One region of the Blautia sp. AF34-10 genome, then DNA from elsewhere that is predicted to be linked to it. Evidence: predicted binding sites of a transcription regulator. Region 1 holds the regulator's gene; each other region holds the start of a gene.
The links. Region 1 encodes Rex, which represses fermentation and respiration genes when NADH is low (regulators of the CRP and FNR family bind a similar motif). Its sites were predicted from a motif close to ATTGTTAANTANTTAACAAT; they were not measured.

Region 1 (10,320 bases):
TTTTACGCCTTTTAAAATCGTTTCCATGTATTTAATATTGCCTGTTTTTCCGGAGGTATTCACAAATTTCATCCGGCGCTTCAAAAAAGTCCGCCCGGAGTCCTTTTGGGAACCCGTGATTCTGATCTGCTTTGCTCAGATTGACTGCAATCCTCTGATAATCTCGGATGCTGTTACATAGGAAGCACTGCTGTTTTCTTCCGCAGCCTCTCCCGCCTTTCCATGCGCATATGCCGCCAGTGCCGCTGTTTTGGCAAGGCTGATTTTTTTCTCGTTTTTTTCACACTGACGTTTTGCTGCAAAGGCGCCTGTGATTCCCGCGAGCACATCGCCGCTTCCCGCCGTCGCAAGCGCACTGCTTCCGCTTGTGTTTATGTAATACTGCTCACGCCCTTCCTCTGCTGTCACGGTTACGGAATCCTTTCGTACACAGCAGGCCTGGTATTTTTCGGCTGCCCTTCCGGCGCTTCCTGCCGGGTCACACTGGCATTCTGCAATGGTCATGTGCAGCAGCCGTGCAAGCTCTCCTACATGAGGCGTTAAAATTTTTTCTGCCCGGCAGCCCGAAAGAATCTCTGCATCTTCTGCAATCAGGTTCAGCGCATCTGCATCCAGAACAAGAGGAACTTCTGTGTGCTGCACCGTAAAAACGAGCAGTTCTTTTGCCGTCCGGCTTTTGGAAAGTCCCGGTCCCGCAACAACAGCGTCCGCCCAGGCGAGATCCTGCAGCAGGGCTTCTTCCGGAAGCGGCTCATCCTCCTTCCAGAAATCCGCCATTGCTTCCGGCAGGGCACAGAAAAGCGGCGTACGGTTTCTTTCCTCTGTCACAACCTTTACCATGCCGGCACCGGATGCAAGGACTGCCCTGGCACACAAAACAGCGGCTCCGCACATGGCACCGGAACCGGCAAGTACCAGCACCTTTCCGAAGGTTCCCTTATTTCCCATCGGCGTGCGGGTAAGAAACCGGTCCAGATCTTCTTTTTCCACTGAACCGTACCAGGGCGTCTCCTCTTCTCCTGCATCAAAGCCGATTCCGATATCACGGACCAGGACCTCTCCGGCATATCGTTTTCCGGGATCAAAGAGAAGCCCTGGCTTTGCACAGGCAAATGTCACCGTGGCTCTGGCTTTCACCGCCGCATCAAGGACCTCTCCGGTATCCGTGTGGATCCCCGAAGGGATGTCCACGGCAAGAACAGGAACACCGCTTGCGCAGATTGCTTCCACTGCCCTCCGGTACTCCCCTGCCAGCGGACGGGATACGCCAATTCCAAAGATGGCATCTATGATAACAGTATATTCCCGGAAATCCGGATTCTTAACCTCACGGACCCCATAATTTTCCGCAATTTTCTTCTGTGCTCTCATGCCTTCGCTGTATTTTTCCGGATTTCCAAGACAGAACAGTTCCGCATCCACCCCTTTCGTCTTTAAAATCCGTGCAATTGCCGCACCGTCCCCTCCATTATTTCCGGGACCGCACACAGCAAGGACTTTTCCTGTATCCCATGTTCCATTTTGAAGCTCCTCCACGCAGGACAGCGCTGCGCGCTCCATCAGTACCAGGGACGGTACCCCCATGGTTTCGATCGTATTGCGGTCTGCCTGCTTCATCTGTGCTGCTGTAAGAACCCGTTTCATCGCTTTTCCTCCTTTTCCTGCCTTATCCGGAAAGTGAACAGAAAAAGTCTCCGGTTTCCCGAAGACTCTCCTGCTTTTGTTTTGGTTTCTTAATTGTTCTTTGGATGCTCCGCCTCATATCTGGTCAGATTGTAGGAGAGACGCATCAGACTTTCGGAAAGATGGACGTTCTCGACGATCACATCTTTCGGAAGTTTTAAGTTTAGATCGGTATGTGCAAAATTCCAGATTGCTTTTACACCGTTGTCCACGAGAATCTCTGCCATCTCTACCGCTTTTGCTTTTGGCAGTGTCAAAGCCGCAATCTCTACATGGTGTTCCTTGATAAATTCCGGAAGCTCGTCCGCCATGCGGATTTCAATTCCGCGCACGGAGATTCCTTTTAATACCGGGTTGACGTCAAAAATACCGACCGTTTTGAATCCGCTTCTTTCAAAGGCCGCATAATTAGCAAGCGCCTGTCCCAGATTTCCGGCTCCGACAAAAATCATATTGTGGACTCTGTCCAGACCTAAAATTTTTCCAATCTCGCTGTACAGATACCGCACGTTATAACCATACCCCTGCTGGCCGAAGCCGCCGAAATTATTTAAATCCTGGCGAATCTGGGAAGCTGTCACTTTCATCCGCTCGCTCAGCTCACCGGAAGAGATCCGTTCTACTCCGTCCTCCAGCAATTCGCCCAGGTAACGATAATATCTAGGAAGTCTTTTGATAACTGCCCGCGAAATTCCTTTTTCTTCCAAGATAAATTCCTCCTTATTTACACCTGCATATATTCATATTATATATGGTTGATAGAAAATTGTCAAAGATTTCTTGAAATTTTGTGTATTACTCTCTATAATAAGGATGGTGTATTATGTCAAAATACAGAAATATGTTATCTGGAGGAACCACATGATTCTTGCATGTCAGAATATCTCGAAAGCATTCGGGACAACGGAAATTATCAAAAATGCATCTTTTCATATAGAAGAACGCGAAAAAGCCGCACTGGTCGGCATCAACGGTGCCGGAAAATCGACGCTGTTAAAAATCATCATCGGCGAAATGAGGGCCGATGAGGGAGAGGTCATCCTCTCCAAAGGAAAGACGATGGGCTATCTCGCCCAGCATCAGGATCTGACCGGACACCTTTCCATTTACCAGGAAGTGCTGACCGCGAAACAGAATCTGATCGATATGGAGGAACGCCTCCGTCAGATGGAAAGTGATATGAATACAAAATCCGGTGCAGAGCTGGATGAACTTCTTTCCACCTACACCCGCCTCTCCCATACCTTTGAACTGGAAAACGGATACGCGTACCGCAGTGAAGTCGTCGGTGTTTTAAAAGGTCTTGGCTTTTCCGAGAGCGATTTTGAAAAACAGGTGGACTCCCTCTCCGGCGGTCAGAAGACCCGCGTGGCACTTGGTAAACTGCTGCTTACCAAACCGGACATCATTCTGCTCGACGAGCCGACCAACCACCTCGATATGGACTCGATCTCCTGGCTCGAAACGTATCTTTTAAATTACAGCGGAGCCGTCCTGATCGTCTCCCATGACCGTTACTTTCTCGACCGCGTTGTCACAAAAGTCGTTGAAGTGGACAATAAAAAAGTAACAACTTTTGAGGGAAACTATACCGCCTACAGTCAGAAAAAAGCAATGCTCCGTGAAGCCGCTTACCATGCCTGGGTCAACCAGCAGCAGGAAATCCACCATCAGGAAGAAGTCATTGCAAAGCTGAAATCTTTCAACCGCGAGAAATCCATCAAACGCGCCGAGAGCCGTGAAAAAATGCTGGACAAAATGGATGTGCTGGAAAAGCCGACCGAAGTACGCTCCGATATGCGGATCCGTCTGGAACCGCGCATCACAAGCGGAAACGATGTGCTGACCGTCGAGCACCTCTCCAAAGCCTTCCCGGGACAGACGCTTTTCCAGGATCTGAATTTCGAAATCAAGCGCGGCGAGCGCGTGGCAATCATCGGAAACAACGGAACGGGAAAAACGACGATCTTAAAGATCTTAAACGAAGTCATCCGCCCGGATGCCGGCTCTTTTACACTTGGAAGCCGTGTACAGATCGGTTACTACGATCAGGAGCATCAGGTGCTCCACATGGAAAAGACCATTTTCCAGGAGATTTCCGACGCGTATCCATATCTGACAAACACCGAAATCCGAAATGTGCTGGCCGCCTTCCTGTTTACAAACGACGATGTCTTCCAACCGATTCATACCTTGAGCGGCGGTGAGCGCGGACGAATTTCCCTTGCCAAGCTGATGCTCTCGAACGCCAACTTCCTGATCCTCGACGAGCCGACCAACCACCTCGATATCGTCTCTAAAGAGATTCTGGAAAATGCACTGAAGGACTACACCGGAACGGTGCTATATGTCTCCCACGATCGTTATTTTATTAACCAGACCGCAACCCGGATTCTGGAGCTGACGGGACAGACACTCGTCAACTATATCGGAAATTACGATTACTATCTGGAGAAAAAAGAAGAGCTGACCCGCATCTATGCTCCTGCTGCCGATGCCGCCGCTCCGGAAGAAACAGCGGCTCCTTCCGAAGCCTCCTCCACAAAGCTGGACTGGAAAGCGCAGAAAGAAGAACAGGCACGTCTCCGCAAGAAAGAAAACGAGCTGAAAAAGACGGAGAAACGAATTGAAGAGCTTGAGACACGCGATTCGGAAATTGATGAGGAAATGTCGAAACCGGAAGTCGCAACGAATGTGGCAGAGTGTGTGAAATTAAGCAAAGAGAAAGCAGAGATTGCCGCGGAACTCGAAGAGCTGTATGAAAAATGGGAAGAGCTTGCCGAATAGACCTGGTTTTCCCCGGAAAAATTCAAAACAGAAAAAGCCGGTCCGGCGCATCCCTTTTTGCGGGAATGCCGGATCGGCTTTCTTTTTTGCTTCGTTTAATTATTTCTCCAGCTCCTCGCGGATGGCCAGGATGAAATCACGGCTGTTTAATACGGTCGGATTTTCCATGGTGGTGATCAGCGCAAGGTCTTTTGTCATTTTTCCACTCTCGATCGTTGCGATCGTTGCTTTTTCCAGACGGTCTGCAAATGCGGAAAGTTCTGCGTTTCCATCCATTTCCCCGCGTTTTCTGAGTGCGCCGGTCCATGCAAAAATGGTGGCCACGGAGTTGGTGGATGTCTCCTCACCTTTTAAGTGACGGTAATAGTGGCGCTGTACGGTTCCGTGCGCAGCCTCGTACTCGTAATATCCGTGCGGGGATACGAGAACAGAAGTCATCATCGCAAGGGAACCGAAGGCGGAGGATACCATGTCGCTCATGACATCGCCGTCGTAGTTCTTGCAGGCCCAGATAAAGCCGCCCTCTGCTTTCATGATGCGGGCAACGGCGTCGTCGATCAGAGTGTAGAAGTAGGTAATGCCTGCTTCTGCAAATTTCTCTTTGTACTCTGCATCGAAGATCTCCTGGAAGATATCCTTGAAGCGGTGATCATACTTCTTGGAAATCGTATCCTTGCTTGCAAACCACAGATCCTGTTTCGTGGACAGTGCGTACTCGAAACAGCTTCTCGCAAAGCTTTCTATGGAGTTATCCAGATTGTGCATGCCCTGAATGACACCGGCGCCGGTGAAGTTGTGGATCAGCTCTCTTGTCTCGGTGCCGTCCTCAGCCGTATAAACCAGCTCTGCTTTTCCCGGTCCCGGAATGCGCATTTCTGCATTTTTATAGACATCTCCGTATGCATGACGGGCAATCGTGATCGGTTTTTTCCAGTTGCGCACGCACGGCTCGATGCCTTTTACGACAATCGGGGTACGGAAAACGGTTCCGTCGAGCATGGCACGGATCGTTCCGTTCGGGCTCTTCCACATTTCTTTCAGATTGTACTCGGTCATACGCGCTGCATTCGGCGTAATGGTGGCACATTTGACTGCTACACCGTATTTCTTGGTAGCGTTTGCGGAATCTACGGTTACCTGATCGTTCGTCTCGTTTCTGTGTTCCAGTCCCAGATCGTAATATTCCGTTTTCAGGTCAATAAACGGGAGAAGCAGCTCATCTTTGATCATTTTCCAGAGAATTCTGGTCATCTCATCTCCATCCATCTCTACCAGAGGAGTGGTCATCTGAATTTTTTCCATAGTAGGCCTCCTTTTTCTATTCCCGTTTATTGTATAAAGTATCCTATAGCTTGTCAAGTCAAAATTCGCCTGATTTTTTGGCATTTTCCCATAAATTCACACAATTTTTGCAGGATGAGAGGTGTTTTCCTTCATTTTTCTTTTTTTATGCTGCCGCACAGTGTCTCACAGAAGAGACAGAAAACGGTCTGTTTGAAGCATCCCATGCCCCTGACGGTTGCGCGGAAGGCCAAGGTCTCTCGCCGATTCGCAAAGCAGCATTTTCGCCTGGACATTTGTAAGATCCGGAACCCGTTCAAGTGCCAAAGCCACGGCTCCGGACACCCGCGGTGCCGCCATCGAGGTGCCGCTCTTCACCACATATTCCTTCCTGCTTCTTCCAGGCGCGCAGGAAATGAGACGTTTTCCAGGCGCGACAAGATCCGGTTTGCAGACGCAGTCCCGTGTCGGGCCGCATCCGGAGATTCCTCTTCTTGGCTCCAGCAGATCGCCCGCTCCCACGGTGATCACTTTTCTGCTGTTCCCCGGCGCCGTAATACTGCCCGGAGCGGGCCCCAGATTTCCGGCCGCTGTCACAACAGTGATCCCGTCATCCCAGGCGCGCTCCACCGCCTGTACTAGCAGATCATCCACCGTTTTTTCCTGCTCTGTTGTTCCCACTGAAATATTTAAAATGCGGATATTAAGTCTTATTCGCTCTTTGCACACCCAGTCAATCGCCGCGAGGATATCCTGCTTTCTTCCATTTCCCCTTCGGTCCAGAATCTTCACTACGACAAACCGGCATCCCGGTGCCGCACCCTGGTATTTTCCGCCGGACGCTCTTCCACTTCCGCCAAGGATACCACAGACATGCGTTCCGTGTCCATTGTCATCGTAAGGCGTCTCCCGCCCGTACACAAGATCCCGGAAGGCTACAATCCGGCCGTCAAAATCCATATGGGGAAAAATCCCTGTATCCAGCACGGCGGCTGTAATTCCTTTTCCTGTCAGATTTTCCTGCTCTTTCATCCATAAGCCCCTGTGTATTCTTATCTTATGGTATGCAAAAAAGGCTGCCTTTCGCAAAGAACAGCCTTTTTGTTTTTCTTTTCTATACTTAAAACTGAATCTGCTTTTCCCCTTTCCGTTTCCAGAGAGCTGCTGCAAGCGGGATGCCGCAGAGCTCAGCCAGGACAAAGGCGCCCATATCAGATTCAGGTTTCCAAATCCTTTGAGAAGAAATGCAAACACCAGCGGCAGAATCGCCTGGCGTGTCATGGATATGTACATACTTTCTTTTCCAAGGGAAAGTCCCTGCAACGCCGCCTGATAGATCAGGCCTGGAATCGAAAGCAGATAGGCCACTGCCAGAATGCGGAGCGCCGGGACTCCAATGCGCATCAGATTGTCCGAGGCATCATATTGTATGTATGGCAATAAAAAACAGGAAGATATCTGCCAAAACCGTTTCGGTAAAGATCTTCCTGTCCTTTTTTCAGAAACTTTTCAAAAACATTACTTCTGCTGCTCCATTCGCTTCAATTCCGGCAGAACCAGAATCAGCATGGTGATAAAGCAGAGACTTCCGCCGATTACGTTTGATACCGGTTCGGCAAGGAAGACACCGTCCGTTCCCATGTGGAGTACGTACGGCATCAGATAGGTGAGCGGTACAACAATGAAGACTTTTCGGAGCAGGGAGAAAAAGATCGCCTGTTTCTTTTTATTCAGAGATTTGAATACGGTCTGTCCAATGTACTGCAGATCCATGAAAATGAATGCTGCAAAGTACTGCTTCAGAGCCGGAACCGCATCTGCGGTCAGTACCGCATCCGAACTGAAAATACCGATCAGCGCATGCGGCGCCAGAACAATCACGCTCCACATCACTGCGGTATAGCCGAGGATCATCGCACTCATGACACACATCGCCTTGCGCACGCGGGCCGGACGGCGTGCACCGTAATTATAGCTCAAAATTGGAGAAGTTCCCTCATTCATTGCATAGATCGGTGTCTCGACGAGCTGACGCACGCTCGATACGATCGTCATAACAGAGATGTAAATATCACCGCCGGTCACAGAAAGTACATTGTTGCAGCAGATCGTGACAAGGCTGTTGGTCAGCTGCATGATAAATCCGGCGGTACCGAGACTGACAATATTTTTCGCATAGCCTGCACACTCAGAAATTTCATCTTTCCGCACAAAGCGCACTTTCAGTTCCGATTTCCGGGTCAGGAAATACAGAACGAACACGGCGGAAAGTGTCTGGGAAATCACAGTTGCAATCGCAGCCCCCTGCACACCAAAACCAAATACAAAGATAAACAGCGGGTCAAGCAGCAGGTTTGCGACCGCTCCGATCGTGACGGAAAGCATGCCAACGGTCGAATAGCCCTGCGCGTTGATGAACGGGTTCATGCCGGTTGCCACCATCGACGGCAAAGTTCCGATCAGATAAATCATCATATAAGGATACGCGTATACCATCGCATCTGCCGATGCACCGAACAGCGACAGCAGTGGACGAGCAAACAAAAAGCCGATCACCATCAGTATGACAGCACAGACACATACCATGGAATACGACGTATTCATAATACGTTCCGCCTTTTTTTGATCATTCTTTCCACTCTCAATCGAAAACAGCGGAGCGCCGCCGCTTCCAAACAAGTTGCTGAATGCTGTGATGATAACGATCAGCGGAAAGCACAGACCGACTGCACCGAGTGCCGCCGTTCCTACCTCCGGGATCCGCGCGATGTAGACGCGGTCTACAATATTGTACAGCAGACTCAAAATCTGAGCAACCAGCATCGGGAGCGCTGCCCCGAAGATGTTTCCGGTTACGGTTCCATGTTCGAAATCAATTCGTTTCATTTGTTCCCTCATTCCCTTCTTTTTCACTTGCTTTTCAGTATAGCATGGCGTATTCTATATGTAAATTATTGTTTTTATATTGAAATTGAATAATTTTTATATAGTTTTTTCAGGAGGATTTTTATGGAACTTCGACAACTCGAATACTTCCGCGCCATCGTGGACGCGGGAACCATCAGCGGGGCGGCACGGGTGCTGCATATGACACAGCCGCCGTTAAGTTATCAGATCAAAATGCTGGAGGAAGAGCTTCAGGTGCCTCTTCTCATCCGCGGTACAAAGAAAATCACCCTGACCGAGGCAGGAAAAACACTGTATGAACAGGCAGGAACGCTTCTGATGCTTGCGGATCTCACCAGGCGCGAAGTCGTAAAATCCAGTCAGTCTGCGACACTCCACATCGGCATGACGCCATCCACCGTTTCGCTGCTCGCCGACTATCTCCTGCGATTTTCCCGGAAATACCCGCACATCCATTTTGATGTCCACGAGGGTTCTACCTTTGCTTTAAAAGACCAGCTCGAAAATCACATGGTGGATCTCACCACGCTCCGCACGCCAATCGTTTTAAATGGTTGCGAGACGAAGACCCTTTTAAAAGAGAGCATCACCGCCATGGCACTCCCTTCTCACCCGCTTTTTGCCGGGCGTGAAACCCTTTCGCTTACGGAACTTGCCGAGCAGCCGCTGATTCTGTCGAACCGCTACCGGAAATACATGCTCTCCGCTTTCGAGCAGGCGGGTCTGTTCTGCGATATCTATCTCACCTGCGAGGACGCCCGCACGGCAATGACAATGGCAGAAAAAGGCCTTGGCATCGCTCTTCTGCCGGCCTCCATGCTGAATCTTACCCATAAATTAAAGGCCTGCACCATCACAGATGCAGACCTTACAACCGAAATCCTGCTTGCCTGGCGCAAGGGGCGCCTTCCGTCTGAACTTCGGGCTTTTCTGGAATTGTGGGATGAAAATGACTCCCTCAATAATCAAATTCATGTTCCCCAACCGTAATCGTCTGCGTCAGTTTTTCATTCAGATACGGTTTACGAATCTCAATTAGATTCAGAACGGTGTAACCACGCTTTCCCAAAAATTCAATCATCCTGTGGTTATTGGGATGGACATAGTTGTAAACCGTATCGTTTCCATAAGAAGCTGCAATTTCTTCTGCCTTGCCATGCAGTGCGGCAGCAACTCCCTGCCGGCGGTACTCTTCTCTGACAAAGATGGATTCCACCCACACCACCTCGCTCTCAATACGACAGACAACATAACCTGCGTATTCGCCATGCACCGTGGCGGCAAACACTGGAAATCCTGCTAAAAGGTATTCCTTCATTTCTTCCCGTCCGTCTTCCACGTTCGGTTTTGATGCAATTCCTTTATAGGAACGCAGTTCTACTCGAAACAGCGCAACCATTTCTGCAAGGGCATCGTTTACCTGCCTGATTTCTACCAGTTCTATTTTTTTCATGGTTTCTCTCTCCTGCCACTGTCGTTCTTTTTCCTATTTGCAATTCGTCTCGCTGCTCATATCCGTGATCGAAGTATATCAGGCTTCTTTTCTCTTGCGAAACAAATATTCATCCAATTGTTTCCGAATCGTTTCCGGTATTTCTCTTGCCACCGGGCAGACCGCTGCGTTTGCGAATCTTCCGGTAAATACTGTCAGGAAATCAATAT
Region 2 (10,320 bases), on a different contig from region 1:
GTTGCATCTGTTACGGCTGCCGGTAAAATTTCCATGTTCTGCTGCTGTCCGTTCGACGCGCTCGGCTCCACTATGGCGACGTATGCCGGACAGAACGTCGGTGCGAAGAAGATGGATCGTGTCAACACCGGTATTTTGACAAGTTCCATTATTGGAAGCGTGTATTCCGTGGTCATTTTAGGAGTCATGTTTCTGTGGTCCCGCCAGATTTCGCTTCTCTTTGTAGATGCATCTGAGACGGTCATCCTCGACCAGGCGCGTCAGATGCTGCTGATCAACATGGTATTTTACATTCCGCTGACCCTTGTCAATGTCGTACGCTTTACCGTGCAGGGCATGGGCTTCAGCAAATTTGCAATCCTTGCCGGCGTCTGCGAGATGATCGGCCGTTCGGTGGTAGCCTTTTTCCTGGTTCCGTATTTTGGTTACACCGCAGTCTGCTTCGCAAGCCCGGTGGCATGGATTCTCGCCGATCTGTTTCTCGTTCCGGCGTACCTGTACTGCGCAAAAACGCTTCGTTCTCTTTTTGAGAAAAATGCGCAGATGATGTAAGCCGTGCCGCAAGATGGACAAGCTGTTTCAATTCTGGTATAATGGAGCCTGGATTTTAGGAAAGCTGAAAAAGAATCCCATAGAAGAGAGGAAGATATCCTATGAAACAGTCGGTATTAGAATATAAGAAACTTCTGGAGCAGGAAGACCTTCTGGTGGAATTTGCAGAGCCGGAAGGAAAAGAAGGAGAGGACAGACCCGTTACCCTCGTAACGTATTTTTCGGGCGGAGCGGATCAGGGAACGCTGTTTCTCTGCAAAGGAGCTGCATTCAAAGAGGCATACTTAAAAGACGCCGTAAACCGCGGTGCTGTTGCCTATGTAAGTGAAAAAAAATACGAAGCGGGAAAAGAAATTCCGGCGCTCATCGTCAACGATGCCAGAAAAGCACAGTTTGTGCTGGGTGAGGCGTTTTACGATTATCCGGCAAAGTCGCTGCATGTCACGGCGCTGACCGGAACAAAAGGAAAGACAACGACAGCCTACTACCTGCAGTCGATGCTCGATGCCTGCCTGAAAAAACAGGGCGGAAACGGATGTGCACTGTTAAGTTCGATTGAATATTACGACGGAAAGACGAGAGAAGCATCAACGCTCACCACGCCGGAATCCCTGGAGCTGTGCCGTCATATGCGCAATGCCGTAGATGCAGGCCTTTCCCATATGGTGATGGAAGTATCCTCCCAGGCGCTCAAATACGAGAGAGTCGGAAACACGCATTTTGATACCGCCATTTTCCTGAACATCTCCAAGGACCACATCAGCCCGACGGAGCACAAGGATTTTGATGATTATTTCCAGTCGAAATTAAAGATCTTCGACCGCTGCACCTGCGCCTGCGTGAACCTGGACAGCGACCATATCGGGGAAATCCTGAAAGCTGCGGCAAAATGTGAGCGCGTCGTTACGTTTGGATCGAAAGAAAATGCTGTAATCCGCGTGAGTGATATCAAGCCGGGCAGAGGAAAATTCTATTTCCATGTGGCAGGACCGGATTTCTCGGAAGATTTTACCCTGCCGGTGCACGGAGCCTTCAATGTGGAGAATGCCGTAGCTGCCATTGCGGCTGCCTGGTCGATGGGAATCCCGGTTTCGCTGATCAAGGAAAGCCTCCTTGGCGTCACCGTTCCGGGAAGGATGGAGACGTATGAGAGCAGCGCGGGCGAGGTCACGGCGATCGTGGATTTCGCGCACAATGGCCTGAGTTTTGAAAAAATGTTTGATACCGTAGCACTCGAATACCCGGGGAGCCGCGTAAGCGTTGTGTTCGGAACCCCGGGCGGAAAAGCATTCAACCGCAGAAAAGATATGGGTGAGATTTCCGGAAAACGGGCGGACCGGATTTTCCTCGTACCGGATGATCCGGGAAACGAAGATCCGCAGGCGATCTGTGAGGAGATCGGCGGGTACATAGCAAAGGAAGGTGCATCCTTCCAGATCCGCATGGACCGCGGAGCAGCAATCCGGGAGGCGATTCTTGGCGCCGTACCGGGAGAGGTTGTTCTGATCCTTGGAAAAGGCGCGGACGTGACGATGCACGTCGGAAACGGAAATGTGCCGTACCGGTCAGATGCCGTCTATGCAAAAGAGGCGCTTGCCGAATATGGAAATGCATTTGCCGAAGCGGCAACGGCTCGTGAAACAGAAGAATAGAAGCAAAAACAGAAAAAACAGAGCAAAAAAGACACGGAACAGAAAAATCCGTGTCTTTTTTGCGTCTGGCGGCAGCAGAAATGAAAATCAGACAGGAAATTTGGCGGATACATCCTACAAAATGTAGAAAAGAAGGACAGAAACTAGCCCGTATGACGAAAAGTTGTTAAAAATATAACGAACGAAAGTTAGACGTGTGAAACTAAACACAGAAAGCAAAAACCCGGGAACCATGCGGAAAAAGACGAATTCTGCGGGATGAAGGACAAAGCTGTAAGTTTTTGGAAAGAATTCTTGTGAAAAAGAACAAAAAATGGTATAATTGTATTGAAATATATCCAGAACACCCCTTCTGGAAGCGTACGGGCTCAGTGAGAAAAAAGATTTCACGAAAATGCTCGAAAAAAACACTTGTTAAATTCTTGTCATAGTGCTATGATAAGGAAAGTGAAAAATTTATCAATCACAAAAACCAACTAGGGGTATTTTAGAAAGGAGTATTTATGAGCAGCAAGATTACCATCATTGGAGCTGGAAGCGTTGGATCTACGATCGCCTATACACTGTCGAACGAAGACATCGCGTCTGAGATTGTTCTCATCGATATTAACAAGAAAAAAGTAGAGGGAGAGGTTATGGATATCGCGCAGGGTACCTGCTTCCGCGATCCGGTCTCCATCATCGCAGGTGAGTATGAGGATGCCAAGGACTCTGATATCGTAATTATTACTTCCGGTATTGCAAGAAAGCCTGGCCAGACCCGTATTGAGCTGACCCAGACCAACGTAAACATCTTAAAATCCATCACACCGGAAATCGTAAAAGCGGCTCCGAATGCCATCTACATCATTGTAAGCAACCCGGTTGATATCATGACCTACGTGTTTACAAAGATCTCCGGACTTCCGGAAAACCAGATCCTTGGTTCTGGTACCATGCTGGATTCCGCGAGACTTCGCTGCGGACTGTCTGAACACCTCAACATTGCCCAGAAAAACATCCACGCTTACGTATTCGGTGAGCACGGCGATACTTCCTTCATTCCGTGGAGCGGCGCTTACGTTTCCGGTGTCAGTCTGGACGAGTACTACGAGACCGTAGAAAAAATGGGCAGGAACGTAACCAAGATCGACAAAGATGCTATGCTGGAGTACGTAAGAACTTCCGGCGGACAGGTTATTGCAAACAAAGGAGCTACTTTCTATGCAGTATCTGTTGCAGTATGCAAACTGGTAGCAACCATTCTTTCTTCTTCCGATTCTGTAGCAACCGTATCTTCCATGATGCACGGTGAGTACGGCATCGAGGATGTATGCTTAAGCACACTGACCCTCGTTGGACCGAAAGGCGTACAGGGCAAGATTCCGATGCGTATGACAAAAGAGGAAGTAGAAAAACTCAAAGCAAGTGCCGACGCATTAAAAGCAGTTATCGCACAGATCGAGCACTAAGAGCGGGCAATAAGCTCAAAACATAAAATTTATGGCAGTGGCAGAAAGTGCGAAAGAGCGGTATCTCCCACTGCCTTAACGTGCGCCTGAAGAAATTTTCCGCCGGGTGTACATAAAAAGAGTACCGGAAACTTTTCCGGTGCCGGACAGAAGATACCGCAGGAAAAATGGAAACCAACAGGAGCAAGTAAGAAAGGAGCAATTCCATGACCTACAGTTATTTTCCGGGCTGTACGCTGAAGAACAAAGCAAAAGATCTGGATCATTATGCCAGAGAGTGCGCAAAAGTTCTGGGATTTGAACTGGAAGAAATTGAAAACTGGCAGTGCTGCGGAGCTGTGTATCCACAGGCATCCGATGAAATCGCCACAAAACTTTCTTCGGTTCGCGCCTTAGCAGACGCCAAAGAAAAAGGACAGGATCTGATCACAGTCTGTTCCGCCTGTCATCACGTGATCAAACGCGTAAACGATGACATGGCGAATGTAGAAGACATTCAGACAAAAGTAAACAACTACATGGCTCTTTCCGAGCCATATCTTGGCGAAACGAAAGTACTTCATTATCTGGAAGTGCTGCGTGACGTCGTTGGATTTGACAAGATCAAAGAGAAAGTGGTAAACCCATTAAAAGGAAGAAAAATCGGCGCATATTACGGCTGTATGCTGCTTCGTCCGAGCACCACAATGCAGTTTGACGATCCGGAGAATCCGACAATCATTGAAGATTTTATCAAGGCCCTTGGCGCAACACCGGTCGTATATCCGATGAGAAATGAGTGCTGCGGTGGCTACATATCCCTGAAAGAAAAGAAAATGGCATCCAACATGGTAGACCAGATCATGGCGTCCGCATCCTACAAAGGAGCAGAAGAACTGATCACCGCATGTCCGCTTTGCATGTACAACCTGCGCAATAACGGAACAAAAGAAGGTCTTCCGGTTACCTACTTTACCGAGCTTCTTGCAGAAGCACTCGGCATCAAAGAGGAGGTGCAGGCATGAAAATTGTAACATCCGATGAAATCCGTGCCATCGCCGGCGTGGATACCAGAAAATGTATGAGATGCGGTAAATGCTCTGCATCCTGCCCTGCTTACAATGAGATGGACATCCGTCCGCATCAGTTCGTATCCTATGTACAGAACGGCGATGTGGAAGCACTGATGAACTCCAAGTCCATCTGGAAATGCCTCTCCTGCTTCGCATGCGTAGAGCGCTGTCCAAGAGACGTAAAACCTGCCAAACTGATCGAGGCAGTCCGTCTTTCTGTCATCCGCCAGAAAGGTGAGAATTATCTCTCCCCGGATGAAATACCGGCACTTCTGGACGATGAGACTCCGCAGCAGCTGCTGATGAGTGCATTCCGTAAATATAGAAAGTAAAAAACAACCCATCCACAGAAAGGTGAGAGAAAAGTGCAAAGAATAGGAGTATTTGTCTGCCACTGCGGTACAAATATTGCGGCTACGGTTGATGTCAAAAAAGTTGTTGACGTCATCAGCAAAGAGCCGGGTGTTGTTCATGCAGAGGATTATCAGTATATGTGTTCCGAAACGGGTCAGCAGAAAGTGATCGATGCCATTCAGAACGAGCATCTGACCGGCGTTGTCATCTGTTCCTGCTCTCCGCGTATGCATGAAGGAACGTTCCGCAAAGCAGCAGAAAAAGCGGGCCTGAACCCGTATCAGCTGGAGATTGCAAACATTCGTGAGCAGTGTTCCTGGATTCATAAAGACATGGAAGAGGCTACCGAGAAGGCCGTAATTCTGGCCCGTGCAGCCGTTGCTAAAGTTATGCTGGATACCCCGCTTACCCCGGGCGAGAGCCGCGTTGTAAAACGTGCGCTGGTGATCGGAGGCGGTATCGCAGGTATTCAGACTGCACTGGATATCGCAGATGCAGGCTATGAAGTAGATATCGTAGAGAAGACCCCGAGTATCGGCGGAAGAATGTCACAGCTTGACAAGACATTCCCGACCCTCGACTGTTCTTCCTGTATCCTGACTCCTCGTATGGGAGAGGTAAACGCGCATGAGAAGATCAACATCTATACCTACAGTGAGGTAGAGAGCGTTGGCGGATTCGTCGGTGATTTCAAAGTAGACATCCGTAAGAAAGCAAGATACGTAGATATGGACAAATGTACCGGATGCGGACTCTGTCAGGAGAAATGTCCTTCCAAGAAGAACCTGAGCGAGTTCAACAGAGGCTTGTCCAACCGTACTGCAATCTACACACCGTTCGCACAGGCAGTTCCGAACGTACCGGTTATTGATACTGCAAACTGTATCCACTTCAAAACCGGAAAATGCGGTATCTGCTCCAAAGTCTGTGCAGCAGGTGCAGTAAACTACGACCAGAAAGATGAAGTAATCACCAGAGAGTACGGCGCAATCGTTGTGGCAACTGGTTTCGATACCATCAGTCTGGACAAGTTTGACGAATATTATTACAACCAGAGCAAAGACGTAATTACCTCCCTTGAGATGGAGCGTCTGATGAATGCTGCCGGCCCGACAGGCGGTAAAGTAGTACGTCTTTCCAACGGCGAGCATCCGAAGGATATCGTATTTATCCAGTGTGTCGGTTCTCGTGACGTGACCTGCAGAGGAAAGAGCTACTGCTCCAAGATCTGCTGTATGTACACCGCAAAACAGGCCATGCTGGTGCGTGACCATTATCCGGATGTCAATGTACATGTCTTCTACATTGATGTTCGTACTCCGGGTAAGAACTTCGATGAGTTCTATCGCCGTGCAGTAGAAGAGTTTAGTGTAGACTATATCAAAGGTCAGGTAGGAAAAGTATCCGAGGCACCGAACGGACGTCTTCTGGTACAGGGTTCCGACCTGCTTGACAACCGTCAGATCAAAATGGAAGCAGACCTTGTTGTCCTTGCAACTGCCATCGAGCCGAGCAAAGATGCAAGAAAACTGGCTACCATGCTGACCGCAAGTATGGATACCAACGATTTCTTTACTGAGGCACACGCAAAACTGCGTCCGGTAGAGTCCCCGACCGCAGGTGTCTTCCTCTCCGGCGTATGCCAGGGACCGAAAGATATCCCGGAGACCGTTGCACAGGCAGGAGCTGCTGCTGTCAAAGTAGTCGGACTGCTGGCAAAAGACAAACTGACCACCAACCCGTGTACAGCAGAATCCAATCCGCTGTTCTGTAATGGATGTGCATCCTGTGAAAAAGTCTGCCCATACGGCGCAATTTCCTACGAAGACCGTCAGGTCAACGACCATGGAATCCGTGAAACCAGACATGTGGCAGTCGTTAACGGCGCACTTTGCCATGGATGCGGTGCATGTACCGTTGCATGTCCGTCCGGCGCTATGGACCTGAAAGGATTCTCCAATAGACAAATTCTCGCGGAGGTAGATGCAATATGCCGATAGATAACAACGAAAACAAAGAATTTAAGCCAGTCATCGTGGCATTCTGCTGCAACTGGTGCTCCTATGCAGGAGCAGACCTGGCAGGTTCCAGCCGTCTTTCCTATCCGGCAGACGTAAAGATCATCCGTGTTCCATGTTCCTGCCGTGTCAATCCGCTCTTCATCTTAAGAGCATTCCAGAAGGGCGCTGACGGAGTCATCCTCTGCGGATGCCATCCGGGAGACTGCCATTACAGCACAGGAAACTATTATGCAAGAAGACGTATGACCCTGCTGTTCTCCATGCTGGATTACATGGGCGTTGAGAACGGACGTACCCGTGTGGAATGGGTATCCGCCGCAGAAGGTGTGAAATTCTCCCAGACCATGAACGAGTTCATCGAGCAGGTTACAAGCCTTGGTAAGAATGTCAGATTGGAGGATTTACGATGCAAGAAAAATTAGTATCCCGCGCAAAAGAGCTTCTGTCTGACGGTACCGTAGTCCGTGTTCTTGGCTGGAGAAAAGGTGACACTGATTTCAGTGCAGAGCCTGCATTCTTCGAGACTGCCGAGAGCCTTTCCGAGTTTACCTACGACGGATTCTGCGGCGCAAACCTTAGCAAATACATGATTAAAGCATCGAAAGAAGAAGGAAAAACACTCGTTTTCTTAAAACCGTGTGATACTTACAGCTTTAATCAGTTAATCAAAGAGCATCGTGTGGATCGCGAGAAAACCTATATCGTCGGCATCGGCTGCGATGGAAAACTCGATATCGAAAAGATCCGTGAAGCAGGATGCAAGGGTATTACCGCTGTAACAGAAGACGGCGATACCATCAAAGTGGCAACTGTTTACGGCGACAAAGAGCTCGCAAGAGAGGATGTTATCCTGGAAAGATGCAAAGCCTGCAAGGGCGGAAAACACGTTGCCTACGACGAGCTGGCAGAGAACTGCGACGAAGAGAAACCGGCAAAAGAAGGCCGTTTTGAACTGGTTGAGAAGCTCGAGGCAATGGCTCCGGAAGAGCGTTTCGCATTCTGGCAGAACGAACTGTCCCGCTGTATCCGCTGTAATGCATGCCGTAACGTATGTCCGGCCTGCAGCTGTATCAAATGTGTCTTCGATAATGACCGTTACGATACCGCACAGAAAGCAAATACGACTACATTTGAAGAGCAGATGTTCCACATTATCCGTGCATTCCACGTTGCCGGACGCTGCACCGACTGTGGCGAGTGTTCCCGTGTATGTCCGCAGCACATTCCGCTGCACCTGCTGAACCGTAAATTCATCAAAGATATCGACGAGTTCTACGGAGAGTATCAGGCAGGCGCCGATACCGACAGCCGTGCACCGCTCACCAACTTCACACAGGAAGATGTAGAGCCAAGTATCGTTAAGGAAAGGGGTTAAGGGATGTATCAGATTAGCAGAGAAAAAATGCCGGAGCTCCTTGCCGCTGTTGCAAAGGAGATGGATCTTTTCCTTCCGGTACAAAACAATGGAATTACCAATTTCGGTTTCTGGACCGAGGACGCAGACGTGGATCTCGATACCTTAAAAACCGTAAAATCCCCGAAAGATGCCTTTTTCCCGCAGAGTGAAATTCTTTACTCCTGCTATCAGAAGGCAAATAAAACCAGCATTGAACCGGCTGCATTAAAAGACGCACCGTTTGCTATCTTCGGCGTTCGTCCGTGCGATGTCAGAGCGTTCGATGTTCTGGACCGCGTTTTCTTAAGCGAGCCTGCAGACGTTTACTATGCAGCAAGAAGAGAGCACGGCATCGTTGTTTCCCTGGCTTGTCATGAGCCGGAAGACAGCTGCTTCTGTAAAACCTTCGGCATCGATGCTGCAGAACCGGCAGCAGATGTTGCTATGTGGCAGGTAGCTGACGGTTATGCATGGGAAGCAAAAACCGAAAAAGGCCAGAAACTGACCGAGCTTGTAAAAGCTTACCTGACCGAGCAGGATCTTACCAAAGAAGTAGAGGCTGAGAAAGAAGCAATCCGTACTCTGATCGACAAGATGCCAAACAGCAACCTTTCCCTCGAGGGATGGGGCGTTGGCAAGACAAAAGAACGTTTTGACGATCCGAAGTGGAAAGAACTTTCCGATGCCTGCTTAGGCTGCGGAACCTGTACGTTCTCCTGCCCGACCTGCCAGTGCTACGATATCAAAGACTTTAACACCGGAAACGGTGTACAGCGTTACCGCTGCTGGGATTCCTGCATGTACTCTGATTTCACCATGATGGCAGCAGGAAACAACCGTACCACACAGCTGCAGCGTTTCCGTCAGCGTTTCATGCACAAACTGGTATACTTCCCGGACAACAACGACGGAATGTATTCCTGCGTCGGATGTGGACGCTGCGTAGAGAAATGCCCGCAGTCGCTGAACATTGTCAAAGTAATCAAACGCATGGGAGGTACCAAGTAAATGTGCAATTGTAGTTGTGGAAGCGAAGAAAAGAAAAACGCTTTGCTGCCGCAGGTCGGTATCATCACAGATATCCGCCGCGAAACACCGGACGTAAAAACATTCCGTATCGTTCGTCCGGACGGCACCAAGCTGTTTGAACATATGCCTGGCCAGTGCGCAATGCTCTGTGTACCGGGTGTCGGAGAGGCACTGTTTCCATTACCTCTTCCCCGACAAACAAAGAGTACCAGGAGTTCTCCATCAAGGAGTGCGGTACTTTAACGAATTATCTTCACAACATGTCCGTAGGAGATGAAATCCTGGTTCGTGGACCGTATGGAAATCATTTCCCGGTAGAAACCGTATTAAAAGGACAGGATCTGCTGTTCATCGCCGGAGGTATCGGACTTGCTCCACTGCGTTCTGTTATTAATTACGTACTGGACAATCGTGATAACTACGGTACCGTAGATATCGTTTACGGTTCCCGTTCCAAAGACGATCTGGTACAGTTAAAAGAGATCCAGGAAGTATGGGCGAAAGCAAAAGATGTCAACGTGCATCTGACGATTGACCGTGAACAGGAAGGCTGGGACGGCCATGTAGGATTCGTTCCGAACTATGTAAAAGAACTGAATATGTCTGTTGACAAAACAGCTCTGATCTGCGGACCGCCGATCATGATCAAATTTGTTCTTCAGGGACTTCAGGAGCTGGGCTATGAGAAAACACAGGTTTACACCACTTTGGAGCTTCGTATGAAATGCGGTATCGGAAAATGCGGCCGTGCAACATCGGAGACAAATACGTCTGCAAAGACGGCCCGGTTTTCCGCTGCGACGAGATTGACGA
Region 3 (10,320 bases), on a different contig from region 1:
TGAGCATTCACGTTTTCGAGACAGACCTGCAGAGTACCGTGCGGGTGTACTGCCACTGGCATGAGGAAGTGGAGCTCTTTTATGCAGTAAAGGGCGAAGCTGTTTTTCATATGGATACCGAGACCTTTCTCCTGCGGGAAGGGGAGACCGCCTTTGTCAATGCAAACCGTCTGCATGAGGTAGAGGGAATCGACGGACAGGAATTTACGTTTCTTGCCGTTGTATTCCAGCCGCGTTTTCTGTCCGGCACATCGCTTGACCGGATCCAGCAGCAGTATATCGAACCAGTGCTGTCCTCCGAGATCCGTTTTCCATCCAAGACAGAGCGGGGGACACGCCTTGCAGAAAAAACGGCACAGGCCATGCAGGAGATCCGAAATCTGCAGGAAAGAAAAGAACCGGGCTGGGAGCTGCTGTTAAAAGCGGAACTTCTGAAAATCTGGCAGGGATATTACAGTGCGGCAGAAAAGAACGGCGGAAAAACGGATGCCTCGACGAATTACCGTGTCAGCAGAATGAAAGAGATCCTCACATACATGAATGCTCATTTCTGTGAGAATCTCGAAATCGCGGAACTGGCGAGCCAGTTTCATATGAGTGAGAGCGCTTTCTGCCGCTTCTTTAAGTCGATTATGCATATTTCCGCCGTGACGTATGTCAATAACCTGCGGATTGCCGAGAGCTGCCGGCTGCTGCTTTCCACCGAGGAGGCGATCAGCAAGATTGCGAGCGACTGCGGATTCCGAAATATCAGCTATTTTAACCGCGTCTTCCAGGAACGCATGCACCAGACGCCGGGGCAGTTCCGCAGTTTATCCGCAGAAAACCGTACTGCGATATAAGATTCGGAACTTATGCAGGCTTCTGCGATCGGAATGCACGCCGCAGGAAGAAAAGTCCGGTCATATCAGCCAGTGCCCAGCCGATCGGAATAGCGATCCAGATTCCGGCAACGCCAAGCGCCGTGGCGGAGAAAAGGTATGCCAGCGCCACACGCATGCCAAGCGAAATGACGGTCAGAACAACCGACATCTCGGCGCGTTTGACAGCGCGGTAATACCCGTACAGCAGAAACAGCCATCCGATGCGAGATAGAACGAGCCTTCCAGCCGCAGGTACTGTACGCCGATCGCGATGACCTCCATTTCTGATGCTTTCACGAAAATCTGCATCAGCGGATGCGCGAACAGATTGACAAGCAGAGAAATGACGATGGAAAAAGCAGCGCTCAGTGCAAAAGCATCTTTCGTGCCGCGCCGGATCCGCTCGTGATTTCCGGCCCCGTAATTCTGTGCGGTGAAAGTGGAGTAGGCATTTCCGAAATCCTGCACCGGCAGATAGGCAAAGGTATCAATTTTCACCGCGGCCGCAAATGCCGCCATGACCGCCGGACCGAAGCTGTTGACGAGCCCCTGTACCATCAGAATGCCGAAATTCATGACCGACTGCTGAATGCAGGTCATCGAAGAAAGATTCAGAATCTCTTTTAAAATGGAATGCTGAAACGCCATTCTTTTTTTGACGGCAGCCACATGCGGCAGCGGAGCAGCACATAGAGCAGAATACCGACGGCGGACACATACTGCGCAAGAACCGTAGCGAGCGCCGCGCCTGCGATGCCGAACGGCAGTACAGCGACAAAGAGCAGATCCAGTGCAATGTTCAGCACAGCAGAGACAGCGAGAAAAATCAGCGGCACAGAAGAGTTTCCGAGCGCGCGCAGCATACAGGAAAAGAAATTGTATACGGATGTTGCAATAAGGCCGGCAAAGATAATCAGAAGATACGTCCGCATGCCGGGACGGACTTCATCCGGGACGCGAAGAAACGTAAGGATCGGCTCGATGCCTGCATAAACAGCGAGATTCAGCACGAGCGTAACGGCAAGGATCAGCAGAAACGCGTGGAGAATCGAAAGTTTTAAAGAAGAAAGATCTTTTCGTCCCTGATAAATCGAAAAGAGCGCACCGGCGCCCATCGACAGGCCGAGAAAAATGGAAGTCAGAAACGTCATCAGCGTATAGGAGGAGCCGACGGCGGCGAGCGCATTGCTTCCGAGAACGCGTCCGACGATCAGGGTGTCGGCAATGTTGTAAAACTGCTGCAACAGATTTCCTGCGATCATCGGCAGGGCAAACAGGATAAGAGAGCGGGAGATTTTCCCGCGGGTCAGATCGTAATACATAAAGAAACTTCTTTCCGAACATAATTATTAATATTATAACATAAAAAATCAAAAAATGTCAATTTGCAGGATGAAGTGTACAAAAATGCAATTGTCAGAAAACTTCGAAAAATCGAAGTTTATAAAATTTTTACAGATTTTGGGACACGTTCTGTAAAAAAACGGAAGATTTTCAGTTGATTTTTTTGGCCTTTTATGTATAATTAGAGTAGAAGAGGCCGGCTGGTCCGGTTTCTTCTAAAGGATACCTTCAAATTTCTGCATTTTGCAGAATGAAGCAGTATTACTATCAAAGGAAAGAGGTTAATTACAAGATGGCACAGATCGATTTAACAAAGTATGGCATCACCGGTACCACAGAAATTGTGTACAACCCTTCTTATGAGCAGTTATTTGAGGAAGAGACAAAACCAGAGCTGGAAGGCTATGAAAAAGGCCGGGAGACAGAGCTTGGTGCAGTTAACGTTATGACCGGTATCTATACAGGCCGTTCACCGAAAGACAAATACATCGTTGTGGACGAGAACTCGAAAGATACTGTATGGTGGACTTCTGATGAGTACAAAAACGATAACCATCCGGCAACCCAGGAAGCATGGGCAGCAGTAAAAGAGATCGCCAAAAAAGAGCTCTCCAACAAAAGACTGTTCGTTGTAGATGCATTCTGCGGCGCAAATAAAGATACCCGTATGGCTATCCGCTTCATCGTTGAGGTAGCTTGGCAGGCACATTTCGTAACTAACATGTTCATCAAACCTACAGCAGAAGAGCTTGAGAACTTCGAGCCGGATTTCGTTGTATACAACGCATCCAAAGCAAAAGTTGAGAACTACAAAGAGCTGGGTCTGAACTCTGAGACAGCAGTAGTATTCAACATCACAAGCCGTGAGCAGGTTATCATCAACACATGGTACGGCGGAGAGATGAAGAAAGGTATGTTCTCCATGATGAACTACTATCTGCCGCTGAAAGGCATCGCTTCCATGCACTGCTCTGCAAACACAGACCTGAACGGTGAGAACACCGCAATTTTCTTTGGACTTTCCGGAACAGGAAAAACAACACTTTCCACAGACCCGAAACGTCTTCTGATCGGTGATGACGAGCACGGCTGGGATGACAACGGAGTATTCAACTTCGAGGGCGGCTGCTATGCAAAAGTTATCAACCTGGACAAAGAGTCTGAGCCGGATATCTACAACGCAATCAGACGTGACGCTCTGCTTGAGAACGTTACTGTTGATGCAGAAGGCAAAATTGACTTCAATGATAAGAGCGTAACCGAGAATACTCGTGTATCTTATCCGATCAACCACATTGAGAACATCGTTCGCCCGATTTCTTCTGCACCGGCAGCTAAGAATGTTATCTTCCTGTCCGCAGATGCATTCGGCGTACTTCCGCCAGTATCTGTTCTGACACCAGAGCAGACTCAGTACTACTTCCTGTCCGGATTTACTGCAAAACTTGCAGGAACCGAGCGCGGAATTACCGAGCCGACTCCTACCTTCTCTGCATGCTTCGGCCAGGCATTCCTGGAACTGCACCCAACCAAATATGCAGAAGAGCTTGTTAAGAAAATGGAGAAGAGCGGAGCAAAAGCATACCTGGTTAACACAGGCTGGAACGGAACCGGAAAACGTATCTCCATCCGTGATACCCGTGGAATCATCGATGCAATCTTAAGCGGTGCTATCAACGAAGCTCCGACGAAGACTATTCCGTACTTCAACTTCGAAGTTCCGACTGAACTTCCGGGCGTTGATCCGGCTATCCTGGATCCTCGCGATACCTATGCTGATGCTTCCGAGTGGGAGACCAAAGCACTGGATCTGGCTGAAAGATTCATCAAGAACTTTGCAAAATACGAAGGAAACGCTGCTGGTAAAGCACTTGTTTCCGCTGGTCCGCAGAAATAAATTTTCTGAATTGACCGAAAGGAAGCCCCTGACATGAAAGTGTCAGGGGCTTTCTTTTATGAAAATATCTGGAGAAATAAAATAGTTCCCTGCCCGAAAGTACAGACTGAGGGGACAGGAAACTATTTTACAGCACACTCTAAAATAATGCAAAAAATTTCAGCACCACAGAGCGTGAATTGTTGCGTCACTGGTTTTCGCCGTACCCTGATACGCCTTCAAAATAGAAAATAAGGCAGATCAGCAGGACAAGAGCAGTTCACGTACCATTTCTGCGTCAAAGGCAACAGAAGAAACGTGGTTGACTTCTATCTGATATAGTGCATTTGCTGCGATATGTTCAGCAGCCTGCTCAAGATCACGAATACCGCTTGTGTTTTCGTGGCAGGAGATTACGGCATCGAGTCCTTCCGGCGTCAGAATGCATTCTTTTTCTTTCATACCGATACGTTTTAACACCTTTGGAAGTGCATAGCGGGAGAAAATGATTTTCTTTTCTTCCGGTGTGTAATCCGGAATTTCAATCACAGCGAAGCGGGACATCAGCGGAGCACTGATCTGGTCCTTGTCGTTTGCGGTTGCAATCGGGTATACACCGACGGTCGGGATCATACATTCGATATAGTTATCGGTAAAACCAAGATTATCAAGAAGGGTCAGCAGAACGTCTGCCGGGTTTCCATTACCCTTGCCGGAGGCAGCCTTGTCGAGTTCGTTGATGATAAAGACGAGGTTGGATTCGCCGGCCATGGAAAAAGCATCCATGATGATTCCCGGTTTTGCGTTTGCGTAAATGCGGGAGCTTCCGGTCAGCTGTTCCGGGTCATTGATTGAACTCATATCGAGTGTTGTCCACGGCAGTTTTAAGATACGCGCAACGGCATAAGCAATCTGTGATTTTCCAGTTCCGGCAGGACCGATCAACAACAGACCATAGGCCGGCAGTGTATGAGTCCGGTTAATCTGAATGATAGTTTCGATAATTCTCTGCTTCACGCGTTCCATGCCGTACAGTTCTTCATCAAGGATCCGGCGTGCTTCTACCGGATCAATGGCTTCAAAATAATTGCTTTTCCACTGGATATTCATCATCATGGAAAGAGCGCGCTGTGCGTGACGACGCTCCTCCGGAGAAACCTCGTGGGATCGGGCAACAGCGAGATTTCGACGCGCCCAAAGGCGGATATTATCCGGCAGTGTTCTTCCGGCACAGTTCATAAAATCAGTAATGGATTGGATGCTGGTGAGTTTCATGCTGTCACCGGTTTCTTCCTGGTCTTCATCTTCGATTTCTTCTTCCGGTGCATTGCTGGCGAGGAGACGTTCAATCATAAACTGTAAAAATCCATCCTCAGCCGAAAGCTTTGCGCCGCCACCGAAAGCGATCTCGCGGATTTTGTAAACTGCATAACCGTCGGATGTTTGTGTACCGGAAAGGCGGACATTGATATGGTTTTCACCGAGCCATTTTAAAAGGCTGACAAAACGGGCATCGATCTGAAGGATGTCGGCAATGAAGGCATCTTCTTCGTCTTTAAATTCAAACGAGGTCCGTTTGGATGGGTTTGTGAAAATACCACAGGGATGATGCGGGAAAGCCTTCTCTTTTGTATCCAGAATTAGGATCGGCTGATCCGGAGAAGTAAACGGTGCGTTTGTGCGGAAAACAGTATACGTACATTCGGAAACTTTTGCTTTTTCCGGGGAATTGCTGAAATCAAAAACGGGCATGACAGAACCTCCTAATAAAAATAAGTGCTTATTGGTACAATAAAAACAGTGTAGCACGAATTAAAAAATCCTGCAATCAATATGCAGAATTTTGTATTTTTATGCTATAAAAATGTTAGGCAGGCGGATATTCGCAATGGAAGCAGGGGACTTACTCGATTCGGTTAAATTTTCGGATGGCGTAAAAAAAGCCCTCCGGGCAGGATCACACTGCGGCGGAGGGGAATTATGTCATTAAAGCAAGCTGCCGTAAGAAAGAAGCTCGCAAAACAGAAATCTTTCTTACACTGAAAAAGGAATAACATCAGGAAACAGCATTGGCTTTGTGAAAGTTCGGAAGCTGTACCAGCACGATCGCTGCAAACATCAGAATACAGCCGGAGAGCTCGCGAGCGGAGAGAGCCTGATGAAGGAGAATCCAACCGGCAAGAACAGAAAAAACGGATTCCAGGCTCATCAGCAGAGAAGCCATGGTAGGATTTAATCCTTTCTGCCCGATGATCTGCAGGGTATAGCCAATACCTGAAGAGAGAATTCCGGCATAGAGAATCGGCATCCAGGCGTGCAGAAGATCGGAGAAGTTTACGGTTTCAAAGAGAACCATACAGACAGCGGACAGGATCGAACAGGTAAAAAACTGAATGCAGGACATTTTGATGCCGCTGACAAGCGGAGAAAAATGATCAATAACCAGAATATGTACGGTAAATCCGAGCGCACAGGCAAGCACAAGAAGATCGCCCTTCTGCAAAGAGAAGGATCCGTCTGTCATGCAGAGCAGATAGAGACCGGCGACGGCAATGAGAACTGCGAGCCAGACCTTCGGCTGTACACGTTTTCGGAGGAACAGGCCGCAGACCGGAACAAGTACGATGTAAAGTGCAGTGATAAAACCGGCCTTTCCGACGGTTGTGTACTGGATGCCGATCTGCTGCAGGGTTGAGGCGACAAACAGTGCGATGCCGCAGAGAATACCGCCCGCCCAGAGCGTTTTTGGCTGTGTGGTATTTTCTGACGAAGCATCTGGCGGTAGGGTTCGCTTTTTACGTGAGGAGAAAAAGACAATCAGCGGAAGAAGCGTAAGTCCGCCGAGCAGGTTTCGTGCCGCGTTGAACGTAAAAGGTCCGACATAATCCATACCGGTCTGCTGTGCGACAAAGGCAGAACCCCAGATCGCAGCGGTCAGAAGCAGAAGCGCTGACTGTCGGTACTTATGAGAAACAGTATTCATAATAGAAAAAACCTCCTGAAATTGATACGATATTCATCATAGCACAAAGAGATGGAAAAAGCGAACGGAAAAATGTCGGAAAAGACGGAAAAATAGCACAAATAATCATAATGACGAAATAGTGCAGATGTTGCGAAAATGGATATGTGAAAAATGAGCAGAACAAAGGGAGTTAAAAAGAGTAAAATGAGCAATTTAACCAACATAAAACAAAAAAAGAACACCAAAAACAAAAAATAGACACTGTTTTTCTAACAGTCTTTGTGTATAATGAATTCATCAAGCAAGAACGAAAACCTTAAGGAGGTAAAAAGTATGAAAAAGCGTAACATGAAAGTCCTTGCACTGTTAATGACAGTGACAATGGCAGGAACGATGCTTGCCGGATGTGGAGACAGCGGAAGTACAAGCACCGGTTCATCCGGAGGAACAACAGCATCATCCGGAGGAACAACAGCATCCTCCAGCGGAACAGCAGATGCATCAAGCGATGCCACAGCAGCATCTTCCAGCACAGCAGATGCTTCCAGCGAAGATACCACAGGTTCAGATGATGTGGTAGGAGAGCTCCAAGAAATGAAACTCTTTACTTCGCAGGACAGCAGTGGGGTACCGTCAACGATTACAACCCAATGTCCGCAAACTCAAACAATGCAATGGTTATAGCACAGGGCGATGCTTCACGTGTACTTGTTTATGAAACTCTTTATATGTGGAATCCACTGGATGCAAAAATGTATCCGTTGCTTGCAGACGGAGATCCAGTATGGAACGACAATCGTACCGAGATCACAGTGAAAATCAAAGCTGACGCAAAATGGAATGACGGCACACCGGTTACTGCAAAAGATGTAGCAGCTACCTATCATGCACATGTAGATTACAATTCTTCTACCGGCGCTGAAATGAAGAGCTACATTGCAGATGTTGTTGCACAGGATGACAGTACCGTAGTCTTCAAACTGACAACCGATGACTCCGGCGAAGCAGTTAACCCGGTTCTCGCGGAAAGATATCTGCCGATGCTCTACATCATGCAGGAAAATTATTTAAAGACCGTAGCTGACAGAAACAACAACGATGCTGAAGCAATTAAAATGGATAAGATGGACGATCTGGTAACTTCCGGACCGTACAAAAAATACTTTGACAATGACCAGAACGTAGTTCTGATCCGCGATGATAATTATTGGGGACAGGCAGATTCCATGTGGGGTAAGCTTCCGGTTCCGAAATATATTTCTCACCCGATCTTTAAAGATAACGCAGCAGCTACCACCGCATTCCAGAATGGTGATATTGATGTGGCACAGATATTCATCACAGACCTTCAGAAATTGTGGTTAGAGCAGGATCTTCCGATTTCTACCTATGTTGATGAAGCACCGTATCAGCTGTGTATGACAATGCCTACCCTGTTCTTTAATACAGAAGTAGAAGGACTGGATCAGGTAGCTGTTCGTAAGGCAATCGCTATGGCAGTTGACTACGATCAGGTTATTTCTTCAGCAATGTCCGGACAGTCTCCTACCTTCGCAGATGTTCCGCGTTCTGTCATGAACCCGACCGATGCTGAGCAGGCTATGGTGGATCAGGATGCCTTAAAAGAGTATCAGTGGTCCAATGCCGATGTAGAAGGTGCTAAGAAGCTTCTGGACGATGCCGGAATCGTAGACACCGACGGAGACGGAATCCGTGAGTACAACGGAAAGAACCTTTCCTATAAGGCTGAGTGCCCGACAGGATGGTCTGACTGGAATGCAACCCTTGAAATCGTAGCAGCAGCAGGAAAGAATATTGGTATCAACATTGAGACCTACTTCCCGGAAGCAGCAAACTACAGCACGGATTACAGTACCGGAAACTTCGAAATCACCATGCAGTCCGGTCCTGGTACATCAGTTGCTAACCCGTACATGAGATGCCGTTTCTTCATGAGCTCTGATTACAACGATCTTGAGGTTAACTTCAGTGGTAACTTCGGTCATTATCAGAACGACCGTGTAGATGAAATCCTTGCAGCAATTCCTCATGAGACCGATGATGCAAAACTGAAAGATTACTATACAGAACTTTCCAAGATTATGCTGGAAGAGTGCCCGTGTGTACCGTTGATGTACAGACCGCAGGTATTCCACGAAGTAAACGAGTCCGTATGGACCAACTATCCGCAGAAAGACGATGGAAGTAACGTTCCTCCGATGGACTGCACCGATGGTTATGGCGTAGCAGCACTGTACAATCTGGGACTGGTTGACGGCTGATTTGCCAAACAGAAAGAAAGTTCATACTGAATTGTAACAGAGGCGGCCGGAGCCGGGGTGCTCCGGCCGCTTTTAAAAATCAGAAGGAGGGTTCTTCTATGAAAGGAATGAAAAAGTATTATACGCAGAAGATCTTGTGGTATCTTCTGACGTTAGTCTTTGCGGTACTGCTGAACTTCATTCTTCCGCGTCTGATGCCGGGTGATCCGGTTTCAACTATTGCGTCCAAATCGGTAGAAGGTATGACCGATGCGACTGCAATTCAGAAAGTATATGAAGACTATGCAGCAAAATTTGGTATTAACAAACCAATGTATGTCCAGTTTTTTACCTGGGTAAAAAATGCACTTCGCGGTGATTTCGGCGTTTCTTTCAGCCAGTATCCGCGTACCGTATCCGATATTATTTCCAGTTCGGTTCTGTGGACCATATGTTTACAGCTTCCGGCCATTATTGTTGGATGGATTCTTGGTAACCTGCTTGGTGCAATTGCAGCTTATATGAAAGGTGTTTTCGACAAGGCAATCCTTCCGGCATTCCTGTTTATCAGTAACGTACCTGCCTTTGGTATGGCGACCGTACTTTTGTTTATTTTCTCACTGAAATTACATATTGCACCTGCAGCAGGCGGCTATGCGAGCAGTATGATTCCGCATATGAGCCTTGCTTTTATGAAATCTGTGCTTTCACATTACCAGTTGCCATTCTGGTCTATCGTAATCATCACGATCGGCGGCCAGGCGATTGGTATGCGTTCGATGTCAATTTATGAATTGAATGCTGACTATGTAAAATACAGTCGTTTCCTTGGTATCAAGGATCATACGATTGTGAAATATGTGTTCCGTAACGCAATGCTTCCGCAGATCACCGGTCTCGCAATGTCCCTTGGTACCATGATCGGCGGCAACCTGGTAGCTGAGATGGTATTCAGTTACCCGGGACTTGGAACGACAATGCTCTCAGCAGTTACCGGCCAGGATTATCCGC

Region 2: the regulator Rex is predicted to act here: its motif matches at 2,615-2,634, upstream of DWZ60_RS10925 (L-lactate dehydrogenase).
Region 3: the regulator Rex is predicted to act here: its motif matches at 2,209-2,228, upstream of pckA (phosphoenolpyruvate carboxykinase (ATP)).

The regions. Positions count from the first base shown of each region.
Region 1 is NZ_QUED01000006.1:138,966-149,285, forward strand. It holds gene DWZ60_RS18620 (hypothetical protein) at 1-84, opposite strand, end outside; gene DWZ60_RS05745 (NAD(P)H-hydrate dehydratase) at 136-1,644, opposite strand; gene DWZ60_RS05750 (redox-sensing transcriptional repressor Rex) at 1,734-2,390, opposite strand; gene DWZ60_RS05755 (ABC-F family ATP-binding cassette domain-containing protein) at 2,545-4,470, shown strand; gene DWZ60_RS05760 (NADP-dependent isocitrate dehydrogenase) at 4,570-5,772, opposite strand; gene DWZ60_RS05765 (S8 family peptidase) at 5,938-7,155, opposite strand; gene DWZ60_RS05770 (MATE family efflux transporter) at 7,270-8,637, opposite strand; gene DWZ60_RS05775 (LysR family transcriptional regulator) at 8,761-9,648, shown strand; gene DWZ60_RS05780 (GNAT family N-acetyltransferase) at 9,617-10,111, opposite strand; gene DWZ60_RS05785 (M28 family metallopeptidase) at 10,190-10,320, opposite strand, start outside.
Region 2 is NZ_QUED01000016.1:45,247-55,566, forward strand. It holds gene DWZ60_RS10915 (MATE family efflux transporter) at 1-552, shown strand, start outside; gene DWZ60_RS10920 (Mur ligase family protein) at 654-2,204, shown strand; gene DWZ60_RS10925 (L-lactate dehydrogenase) at 2,708-3,655, shown strand; gene DWZ60_RS10930 (CoB--CoM heterodisulfide reductase iron-sulfur subunit B family protein) at 3,862-4,659, shown strand; gene DWZ60_RS10935 (4Fe-4S dicluster domain-containing protein) at 4,656-5,039, shown strand; gene DWZ60_RS10940 (CoB--CoM heterodisulfide reductase iron-sulfur subunit A family protein) at 5,073-7,061, shown strand; gene DWZ60_RS10945 (hydrogenase iron-sulfur subunit) at 7,052-7,504, shown strand; gene DWZ60_RS10950 (4Fe-4S dicluster domain-containing protein) at 7,489-8,457, shown strand; gene DWZ60_RS10955 (4Fe-4S dicluster domain-containing protein) at 8,461-9,486, shown strand; gene DWZ60_RS20040 (hypothetical protein) at 9,487-9,750, shown strand; gene DWZ60_RS20045 (4Fe-4S dicluster domain-containing protein) at 9,768-10,320, shown strand, end outside.
Region 3 is NZ_QUED01000013.1:7,707-18,026, forward strand. It holds gene DWZ60_RS09460 (AraC family transcriptional regulator) at 1-842, shown strand, start outside; partial or broken gene DWZ60_RS20785 (MATE family efflux transporter) at 853-2,185, opposite strand; gene pckA (phosphoenolpyruvate carboxykinase (ATP)) at 2,500-4,104, shown strand; gene DWZ60_RS09480 (AAA family ATPase) at 4,345-5,835, opposite strand; gene DWZ60_RS09485 (DMT family transporter) at 6,140-7,066, opposite strand; gene DWZ60_RS09490 (hypothetical protein) at 7,382-7,732, shown strand; gene DWZ60_RS09495 (ABC transporter substrate-binding protein) at 7,777-9,330, shown strand; gene DWZ60_RS09500 (ABC transporter permease) at 9,429-10,320, shown strand, end outside.